DNA from 2 places in the Sphingobium sp. LF-16 genome. Region 1 is predicted to be linked to the other one. Evidence: riboswitches for the same ligand, from Rfam matches in the RefSeq annotation. Region 1 holds a riboswitch; the other holds the start of a gene.
The links. A riboswitch is a leader RNA that binds a small molecule or an ion and turns the genes downstream of it on or off. The one in region 1 is predicted to bind thiamine pyrophosphate.
Positions count from the first base shown of each region.

Region 2: another riboswitch for thiamine pyrophosphate. It lies ahead of DIZ22_RS00730 (TonB-dependent receptor); the one in region 1 lies ahead of thiC (phosphomethylpyrimidine synthase ThiC).

Region 1 is NZ_CP029335.1:3,887,930-3,893,439, forward strand. It holds gene DIZ22_RS18275 (prolyl oligopeptidase family serine peptidase) at 62-2,158, opposite strand; gene DIZ22_RS18280 (hypothetical protein) at 2,181-2,465, opposite strand; TPP riboswitch at 2,575-2,682, shown strand; gene thiC (phosphomethylpyrimidine synthase ThiC) at 2,738-4,633, shown strand; gene DIZ22_RS18290 (DUF4160 domain-containing protein) at 4,728-4,961, shown strand; gene DIZ22_RS18295 (DUF2442 domain-containing protein) at 4,945-5,211, shown strand; gene DIZ22_RS18300 (hypothetical protein) at 5,406-5,510, shown strand, end outside.
Region 2 is NZ_CP029335.1:143,798-149,307, forward strand. It holds gene ndk (nucleoside-diphosphate kinase) at 70-492, shown strand; gene DIZ22_RS00720 (hypothetical protein) at 774-1,412, opposite strand; gene DIZ22_RS00725 (glutathione S-transferase family protein) at 1,417-2,091, opposite strand; TPP riboswitch at 2,175-2,284, shown strand; gene DIZ22_RS00730 (TonB-dependent receptor) at 2,314-4,608, shown strand; gene DIZ22_RS00735 (phosphotransferase) at 4,611-5,510, shown strand, end outside.

The DNA of each region.
Region 1 (5,510 bases):
TCCGCTACCCACCCATCCCGGCCATTCGGTCCGCACTGGATTTGTCCACGCGGCCTGGCCCCTATTTCCCCTCCAGCCTTTGGCTGAAATAGACCATCTGCATCGCCTGCAACCGCGCACCCTGTTCGATATCGGCGTCGCCCGAATGGCCGCCGGCGGTGTCCTCGTAGAAGAGATAGGGCAGGCCATAGTCCTTCAACCGCGCGGCGAACTTGCGCGCATGCTGCGGCCCGACCCGGTCGTCCTTGGTCGTGGTCCAGATATAGGGCGTGGGATAGGCCACATCCTTGCGGATATTGGCATAGGGCGAGATTGTCTCGAGGAACGCCTTCTCCTCCGGCACCGACACGCTGCCATATTCATCGACCCAGGATGCGCCGGCGGCGATCTGTTCATAGCGGATCATGTCGAGCAGCGGCACCTGGATCACCACCCCGTTCCACAGCTCGGGATGCTGGTTGAACTCCACCCCCATCAACAGCCCGCCATTGGACCCGCCATAAATGCCGAATTTCTGCGGGCTGGACAGTTTGCGCGCAAAGATATCCTGCGCCACCGCCGCGAAATCATCATAGATGATCTGGCGCTTGGTCTTGAGGCCCGCCTCATGCCAGGCCGGGCCGAACTCGCCGCCGCCGCGGATATTGGCCAGCACGAAACTATTGCCCCGCTCCAGCCACAGCTTGCCGGTGATCGCGGCATAGCTGGGCGTCATCGGCACCTCGAAGCCGCCATAGGCGGTCATGATCGTCGGCGTGCTGCCGTCGGGCGTCATCCCCTTCTTGTGGACGATGAAATAGGGAATTTTGGTTCCGTCGGTGGACGTCGCCTCAAATTGTTCGACCACAAGGCCCGCCGCATCGAACCGCGCCGGCATCGCCTTGACCTGTACCGGCTTCGGGTCGGCCGCGTCCATCGCCCACAATGTCGTCGGCGCCAGGAAGCCCGCGACGCTCAGATAGACCTGGTCGCTCTTGTCGGATGCGGCGACCGTGCTGATCGTCGCGTTGTCGGGCAGGTCGACCGGCTGCGCGGTCCATCCCGTGGCCCCGCGCGCATAGACCCGCACCCGCCCGCGCACATTGTCGTTGAGGCTCAGCACGACCCGATTCTTCGTCGCCACCACCCCGTCGATCGACTGGCGCGGCGTCGGCGCGAACAGGATTTCGGGGGTCAGCACGCCGCCATCCTGCAAGGCTTTCAGCGCCACGCTCGCCAGCGCGCCCGCCGGCACGGTCACGCCGCCGCTAGTCCATTCCTCGCTGGTCTGGATCAGCACCTGCCCGTCGACCATGCCCTGCAACTGGCTTTTGGCCGGCAGCGCCAGCCGCTTCGTCCCCTGCGCCGTCAGCAACCAGGTCTCGTTGCCGAAGAAGGTGACGCCGCGAAACAGGAAGGCGGCCCGATTGCCCTGCCCATCGCTCAGCAGGATGGGCATCGACATAAGCTGGTCGCTCGCCGCGCCGCGAAACACTTCCTGCGCGTCGTCCAGCTTCTGCCCGCGCTTCAGCGTCTTGACGACAAAGGGATAGCCCGACTTGGTCAGGCTGTCCGCCCCCCAGTCGCGCGACAGGAGGAGCGTATCCTTGTCCAGCCACACCGCATTCTGCTTGGCGTTGGGAATGTCGAACCCGCCCGGCACGAATGTGCCGTCGACCAGGTCGAACTCGCGCAGCCGCACCGCATCCTCGCCGCCATCCGATAGCGCCAGCAGCGCGATCCGTTCCTCGGGGTCGAGGATCACTGCGCCCTTCCAAACCCATTTCCTGCCTTCCGCCTTGGACAGCGCATCCAGGTCCAGCACGGTCGTCCAGCTCGGCGACGCCGACGCATAATCGGCCTCGGACGTATAGCGCCATACGCCCTGCGGATGGTCGGCATCGCGCCAGAAATTATAGATGCGGCCATGGATCAGCATCGGCATCGCGATCCGGTCCTTGGCCGATGCGATCGCCAGCGCGTCTTTGAAATAGCCGGCATAACGCGGATCGCCCTGCAGCGTGGCGACGGTCGCCTTGTTCTCTGCCTCCACCCACTGCATCGCGCGCGGCCCGGTCCAGTCCTCCAGCCAGACGAACGGATCGTCGGCCGGAGCGGGGGCGGGCGCGCCAGCGCCGGTCAGCAAGGCAGCAGAAACCATCGTCAAAAACCTCTTCATTGCGCCCCCCCCTTTGTTGTCCTCAATCCCGCGCGAGCTGGCCCTTCAGATAGCGCCGCCGCAACACCGCGCCCGCCACCAGCAAGGGCAGCGACGCGGCACAGGCGATCAGCCCCAGCAGCATCGGTGACCAGCCCATCAGGCTGTGGACGCCAAAGGCCGAGGGCAGGATCAGCAGCAGCGCCCCCAGCGTCAGCAGCCACAGCCCCCAGCGCCGCGGCCGTACCGCCACCATCCGCATCTCGTGCCGCAACGCCTTGCGCCGGGCCTTCTCGGAATCGGGATGGGGTGGGGCGCTGTTCTGCACGATCGGCCTCTTGCTGGATATTCTTCCAGTTATGGTCTCCATCGCCCCGGCGCAAGGCGATCGGCTCGCGAGGGGCTTCCCCTGCCGCCGCGCTTGCGCTATCCATTGCCCATATCCCCGGGGGACCGTCCGCAGACGGTTGAGAGGCGGCTTTGTGGCCGCGACCCGCTGAACCTGATCCAGTTGACACTGGCGTAGGGAGGGAAGCGCGTCGTGCCACTCATCCCGTGACACCACCCGCACTCTCTCTCCGCCTGAAGGAGAGAGACAATATGGCAGATGTCCCCGCCCGCACCGAAATGCGCGTCACGACCGGGCCCATTCGCGGCTCGAAGAAGATTCATGTCGGCCCGCGCAAGGTCGCCATGCGCGAGATTCATCTGGAGCCGGGCAGCGGCGAGCCGCCGGTCCGCGTCTATGACACCTCCGGCCCTTATACCGATCCGGATACGCATATCGACATCATGGCCGGCCTCCAGCAGCTTCGCCGCGACTGGATCCGCGATCGCGGCGATGTCGAGGAATATGACGCGCGCGAGATCAAGCCGGAGGATAATGGCCTGAAAGGGCCGGACCGTTCGGGCGGCGTCCAGCCCTTCCCGAACGTGGTGAAGCGCCCGTTGCGCGCCAAGCCCGGCGCCAACGTTTCCCAGATGCATTATGCCCGCCGCGGCATCATCACCCCGGAAATGGAATATGTCGCCGAGCGCGAGAATCTCGGCCGCGCCCGCCTCGCCGAATATGTCCGCGACGGCGAAAGCTGGGGCGCGTCGATCCCCGATTATGTGACGCCGGAATTCGTGCGCGATGAAGTCGCCCGTGGCCGCGCGATCATCCCGTCGAACATCAACCACCCGGAATCCGAGCCGATGGCGATCGGCCGCAATTTCCTGGTGAAGATCAACGCCAATATCGGCAACTCGGCGGTCGCCTCCGATGTCGCCTCCGAAGTCGACAAGCTGGTCTGGTCGATCCGCTGGGGCGCCGACACGGTGATGGACCTGTCGACCGGCCGCAACATCCACGACACGCGCGAATGGATCATCCGCAACTCGCCCGTGCCGATCGGCACCGTCCCCATCTATCAGGCGCTCGAAAAGGTCGGCGGCATCGCCGAAGACCTGACCTGGGACATTTTCCGCGACACGCTCATCGAACAGGCCGAACAGGGCGTCGACTATTTCACCATCCATGCGGGCGTCCGCCTCGCCTATATCCCGATGGCGGCGAAGCGCGTCACCGGCATCGTCTCGCGCGGCGGATCGATCATGGCGAAATGGTGCCTGGCGCACCACAAGGAGAGCTTCCTCTACGATCATTTCGACGAGATCACGGAGATCATGAAGGCCTATGACATCGCCTATTCCCTGGGCGACGGCCTGCGCCCCGGCTCGATCGCCGACGCAAACGACGAAGCGCAATTCTCCGAACTCTACACGCTGGGCGAACTGACCCACCGCGCCTGGAAACAGGATGTGCAGGTGATGATCGAAGGGCCGGGCCATGTGCCCATGCACAAGATCAAGGAGAATATGGAAAAGCAGTTGCAGGTCTGCGGCGAAGCGCCCTTCTATACGCTCGGGCCGCTCACCACCGACATCGCGCCGGGCTATGACCATATCACCAGCGGCATCGGCGCGGCGCAGATCGGCTGGTATGGCACGGCGATGCTCTGCTACGTCACGCCCAAGGAGCATCTGGGCCTGCCCGACCGCGATGATGTGAAGGTCGGCGTCGTTACCTACAAGCTTGCCGCCCACGCCGCCGACCTTGCCAAGGGGCATCCGGCCGCCAAGGTCCGCGACGACGCGCTCAGCCGCGCGCGTTTCGAGTTCCGCTGGCGCGACCAGTTCAACCTGTCCCTGGACCCCGACACCGCCGAACAATATCATGACCAGACGCTCCCGGCCGAAGGCGCCAAGAGCGCGCATTTCTGCTCGATGTGCGGCCCCAAATTCTGCTCGATGAAGATCACACAGGAAGTGCGCGACTTTGCCGCCAAGAAGAACCAGCCCGCTGACGGTTTCCTAGAAGCCGGTCTCACCGGCGCGGAAGTCGCCGAAGCCAGCAAGGCCGCCGCGTTGAAAGGCATGGAAGAGATGAGCAAACTCTTCAAGGAAACCGGCAGCGAACTCTATATGGGCGCCGGCGGCAGGGAGCATGATTGAGGCTTTGGCACCCGGTAACTTTCTCGATTTTACCGGGTGATCCGCTCACCGCTTCATTATAGATGGTTCGGCATCCTATGGGGAACCGTGACCGATGCCGACCATCTTGCGCCTCGATGGCTATCGCTTCTATTTCTACAGCCACGAACCCAATGAACCGCCCCATGTCCATGTCGACAAGGGCGGTGCTTCGATCAAGGTCTGGCTAGACCCTATATCCCTCGCAAGGAACACCGGCTTTCGTCGCCAGGAGATAAATGGCATAATCACGATGGTGGAGGCCCATCGGGCGCGCCTGCTGGAGGCTTGGCATGAATATTTCGGCTAGGATCACCGACGAACGTGTTGCCGATGTTCGCTGCGATGCGGATAGCCTGATCGTCGACCTGATGGACGGTCGGACCATCTCTGTCCCCCTTGCCTGGTATCCACGCCTTGCCAGCGCGACACCCGATCAGCGTGCCGTTTGGGAAGTCGCCGGTGGTGGCTATGGCATTCATTGGCCGGATATTGACGAGGATCTCAGCACGGAAGGATTGCTCCGGGGAGCGCCTGCGCCGGTACACCATGCTCGGTAAGCCTTCAGACTATGCCGAGTTTGCGGCAGCAATGCTGCTGGCCGAGCGGATCATGTGTGAAGATCGCGTCATATTATGCGTGTGGGCGAACTAGCGCTTCGGTTCCGCCAATATCCCCTGTCCTACACGGCGATCCTCTGATCTACCCTGGGGAATGACACAGTCCATCCCCGCCCGCGCAGCCCGCGCCGGCCATCTTCACCCCCGCCCGCTGGACCCCGGTCCGGCAGCGGACCTTCCTGACCGCCCTCTACCAAAGCGGCAGCGTGGCGCAGGCCGCGCGCATGGTCGGCATGTCG
Region 2 (5,510 bases), 830 kb from region 1:
TTGCGAAGTGATCCGGCCCGGTCTAAAGGGCGCGCAACTTTATTCCAACAATCCGGAGTTATGAGGGCCATGGCCGTCACGCGCACTTTTTCGATCATCAAGCCCGACGCAACCCGTCGCAACCTGACCGGCGCCGTCACCAAGATGCTGGAAGAAGCCGGCCTGCGCGTCGTCGCTTCCAAGCGCATCCGCATGAGCCGCGAGCAGGCCGAAGGCTTCTATGCCGTTCACAAGGAACGCCCCTTCTTTGCTGACCTGGTCGCCTTCATGATCTCGGGCCCGGTCGTCGTCCAGGTTCTGGAAGGCGAAAACGCCGTGACCCGCAACCGCGACATCATGGGCGCCACCAACCCGGCCAATGCCGACGCCGGCACCATTCGCAAGGAACTGGCCGAATCGATCGAAGCCAATTCGGTCCATGGTTCGGACAGCGAAGAAAATGCCGCGATCGAGATCGCCTATTTCTTCAAGCCCGAAGAAATCGTCGGCTAAACCCGACACCCGTCCCCGGACGAGCAAAAGGCCCGGCGCTCCCGCAAGGAGCGGCCGGGTTTTTTGTGGTTGGGGATGACGGATTTGGGTGGGAACAAGACATAGCCCCTCCCTTCCAGGGAGGGGTTGGGGTGGGTTGCGAGCGCAGCGAGCTTCTGCCCTATCGACCGTAGACCGCCGCTACGCGGCGCACCCACCCCCGGCCCCTCCCTGGAAGGGAGGGGAGTAGGAAACGTCCGCACTTGGTCGCTTGCGGCCTGCCTGAACGTGGCCGTGCGGCTCTAGCGTTTCGTCTGACGGGCCCAGCGGGTGTCGATCTTGGCCTGGGCGCTGGCGCCCTGGGCGTGACTGACCAGGGAGAGGCCGCGCAGGGTCAGTTTGTGGCCGGACAGCCATTTGCCGGCGATGCCATAGCCGATGTCGTAGACGGCGGAATCGCTGTGGGTGTCGCCATTGACGACGAACTGGGTGACGATGGTCACCGGCAGTTTCTCGTCGCCGATGCTGTCGTCGGGCAGCTTGGCGGCATTGCGCGCCTTTTTCAGCGCATCCTCGAACCAGCCGGCCTCGATCCGCGGTTCGCCGGTCGTGTCGACCGGGGCGATGCCGAGCGCCTTGGGGAAATGGATGGTCTGGCTCTGCACCAGCTGATCGGGATCGGCGGGCTTGAGCGTCAGGCGGCTGTCGCCATCGGCTGCGGCGTTGAGCACCAGCCGGGCGGCGCGGGCGGATGCCTTGCTGCTTTCGGCGGCCTTGCTGGCGCGTTCGTCCTTCTTGTCGGCCCAGTTGAGATAGAGGGTGAGGGCGGAGATCAGCACCGCCGCCACCGCCAGCAATTCGCCCAGCGTAATCCAGCGCCGGCGGATGCGGGCGGCTTCCTCCTTGCGGGTCTCCTGCTTGGCCTCGGGGCTGTCGCTCATCGGGTCAGGCCGTCTGTGGCGGGACTTCGAACTTGTCGATCACCCATTCCTCCGCCTGCGCCTCGCCGATCCATTCCTGCATCCAGGGATGGGCGATGATCGCGCGCATATAGGCTTCGGCAAAGCGGGCGACGGGCAGCTGATAGGTGATGAAGCGGGTCACGACGGGCGCGAACATCAGGTCTACGGCGCCGAACTCGCCGAACAGGAAGTCGCCCTCACCACCATAGCGGGCGCGGGCCTGGGCCCAGAGCTGCATGATCCGGCTGATGTCGTGAGCAACGGCCTCCGACGGCGGGACCGGGTCATAGATCTGGCGGATGTTCATGCTGTGCTCGCGGCGGAGCGCGGCGAAGCTGCTGTGCATTTCGGCCGCCATCGAGCGGGCCATGGCGCGGGCACCCGGATCGGTCGGCCAGAACTGGTCGCCCCCGGTCTTTTCATTGAGATATTCGACGATGGCCAGGCTGTCCCACACGACGATGTCGTCGCCATCCCACAGGATCGGCACCTTGCCGGAGGAGGGGGCGAACTCATCGCCCTCGCGACGCTTTTCCCATTCCTCGTCATAGAGAGGGACCACCACTTCCTCGAACGGAAGGCCGGAGAGCTTGCACGCCAGCCAGCCGCGCAGCGACCAGCTCGAATAGGCCTTGTTGCCAATGAACAGCTTCATCATGGCCATGTCTTAGCCGGGCGGGCTTCGATAAGTCGAGAGCCGATAGAGAGGGCTTTCCACTTCGCGTCGAACCGCCTAAGGGGCGGGCATCCCCGGGGGGCCGCTCATGCGCGGCTGAGAGGTGGTCAGCAGACCACGACCCGCTGAACCTGATCCGGCTGATACCGGCGTAGGGAGGGCAAGGCGGCAGGTCCGTCGTCCCTCCTGTGGAGTGGACGTGAAATGAAGACTGCCCGATTGCCCCATGTTGGAAGCGCCTGCCTGACGCTGGCCCTGTTGATGATCGCATCGCCCGCGATGGCGGAGGATGAACTGGACCAGTCGACCAATATCCAGGTCGTCGGCCATCCAGACCCCGAAGGCTTGCTGCCCGATCAGAGCGCGCCCAAGGCGGTCAGCGCGATCTCCACCGACTTCATCATCAAGCAGGCGCCGACGCTCAACGCCTTCCAGCTGGTCAACCTGCTGCCCGGCGCCAATGTGTCGTCCAGCGACCCCTATGGCCTGTCGGCATCGTCCAGCCTGACGCTGCGCGGCCTGGGCCAGGACCAGATCGGCGTATTGATGGAAGGCGCGCCGCAGAACGACATCGGCTATTATTATGCCTATCCCTCCCAATTCGCCGATGCGGAGAATGTGCGGCAGGTGATGCTGGCACAGGGCGCGGCAGATATTGACTCGCCGGTGGTCGCGGCGGCCGGCGGCCTGTTGTCGCTGACGCTGGATGATCCCAGGGCGGAGGCGGGCGGCCTCGTCAACCTGTCGGTCGGTTCCTATGACGAGCGGCGCGTCTTTGCGCGGATCGACACGGGACGGATCGGATCGACCGGGCTGAAGGCCTTCATTTCCTATTCCAACAACCGTGCCGACAACTGGCGCGGGGCGGGCCATGATCAGCGCCAGCATATCGACGCGAAGCTGCTGAACGAATGGGGCGAGGGCAACCGGGCGAGCATCGCCTTTTCCTTCAACGACGCCAAGACATCGACCTATCCCAGCCCCAGCAAGACGGACTGGGAAGCCTCTGGCCGCGGCTATAATTTCGACGAGACCTATAGCGAGGGGAACACCAACTACTGGCGCCTCTATCGCGCGCCGTTCCGCAATTTCTATGTCGCGGCGCCCGTCCACCTGAAGCTGAGTGACACGCTGAGCTTCGACAGCAGCGCCTATCTGCAGATGGGGCATGGCAATTCGCCCTATGGCACGCAGCTCGCCACCACCGGCAATTATCTGGGCACCGAGGAACTGACCCAGCCGATCGACCTGCCCGGTGCGGTCGATGGCGTCGCAACGGTGCTGGGCAACTGGACCGGCAAGCAGTTCCGCGTCGGCGACGTCAGCAAGCTGACGCTGCAGGCCGGCGCGCATCGGATCGTGGCTGGCCTGTGGTTCGACTATGGCACCGACCGGGTGACGCAATCCTATACGTCGATCGATGCCGATGGTCGGCCGGTCGACCAGTGGGGCTATCAGGACAAGGCGATCCGCACCGCCGACGGGCGGCTGCTCGCCTATGAGAATCAGCGCACCAAGACGGTCACCAAGGGCTTCTTCCTGTCCGACAGCATTGCGGTGACGCCCAAGCTGGGCATCGACATCGGCTTCAAGGGCGTCAACCTGCTGCGCAACGGCCGCAATTATCTGCCGGGCCCGCAGTCGACGGTGCGGATCGACAGCTTTGCCGCGCTGCCGCGGGCGGCGATCCATTATCAGCTGGACGACCGGCAGCAGCTGTTCGCCAACATCACCACCAATTTCCGCACGCCCAACGAGTTCGCGCTCTACAACAGCTATTATGGCGGCGAACTGGTGAGCCAGGGCACCAACGGCCTGAAGAATGAATATTCGATCTCGCAGGAACTGGGCTATCGCTATATCGGCCCCAGCCTGTCTTTTTCGCTGACCGGTTTCCATTATCATTTCCGCAACCGCCAGGTGGCGACGGTGATCGACAGCGGCGGCGCGCTGGTCAATTCGACCATCAATGCCGGCAGCCAGAACAGCTATGGCCTGGACGGCGAGATCGACTATCGCCCGGCCAAGGGGATGAGCATCTATGCCTCGGCCGAATATCTGCACACGCGGCTGAACGACGATCTGGCGATCAACGGCGATTATCTGCCGACCAGGGGCAAGCGGGCGGTATCGGCCCCCAGCTTCCAGTTCGCGCTGGGCAGCACCTATGATGATGGCCGGCTGTTCGGCAGCAGCGCGCTCAAATATGTCGGCCGCCAATATGCGACCTTCATGAATGACGAGAGCATCAAGGGCTATGCCACGCTGGACCTGTCGGTCGGCGTGCATCTGGCCGGGCTGATCGACGCGCAGGTGATGGACCTGCGCATCAACGCGATCAACGTCACCAATCCGCGCGTCCTGTCGGGCGTCTATTCGATCAGCACCAATGCGCAGGACACGGTCGGGCGTAACGGCACGCTGATCGCCGGTTCGGCGCCGACCTATTATGTCGGCAGCGGGCGCGCCGTGGTGGCGACGCTGTCGCGCGCCTTCTGACGATGAGCGCCGCCGCTCCGCATCTGGTCCATGGCATGGGGCTGGCGCTGGAGGCGCCGGCCTGGCCGGCGATCACGGCGGATGAGGCCGCGGCGGTGCTGGCCCACTTCCCTGACGCAGGCCGGCTGGCGGCGCTGGCCTGGCATTCGCCGCGCCCATTTTCGGCGGCGGCGCTGGTCGAGACGGATCGTGGCCCGCTGTTCCTGAAGCGGCATCACCAGCGCTTGCGGATGCCGGCGGCGCTGGCCGAGGAGCATGGCTATATGGCGCATCTGCGCGGTGCCGGGCTGGCGGTGCCCGATGTGCTGCGCGCCGCCGATGGCGCCGGCGCGATTGCCCTGGGCGAATGGAGCTATGAGCTGCATCGCCAGGCGCCGGGTATCGATCTTTATCGCGATCGCCAGTCCTGGACGCCCTTCCTGTCGCCCGATCATGCCTTTGCGGCCGGCGTCGCGCTGGCGCAACTGCATCGGGCGGCGGCCGGCTTCGCCGCGCCGGCACGCGGGCCGCATCCGCTGGTGTCGAGCTTCACCATATTGCCTGCCGTCGATCCGCTGGTCGCAGCGGACGCCTATGTCGCGGCGCGACCGGCGGTGGCGGCCTTCCTGGCGGATATGCCCTGGCGGTCGGAACTGGCGCGGCTGTTCGCGGCGCTGGGGGAGGGGCTGGCGCCGCGGCTGGCGGAGCAGCCTGCGCTCTGGACCCATAATGACTGGCACCCCTCCAACCTGCTCTGGTCGGCGGAAGGGGCGGTCAGCAGCATCTTCGATTTCGGCCTGTCGACCCGCAGCAGCGCACTGCATGATCTGGCCACCGCGATCGAGCGGACGGCGATTCCCTGGCTGACGCTGGATCAGGGCCGGCTGGCCGAGTCGGCGGATGTGGAGGGGGCGCTGGCCTTG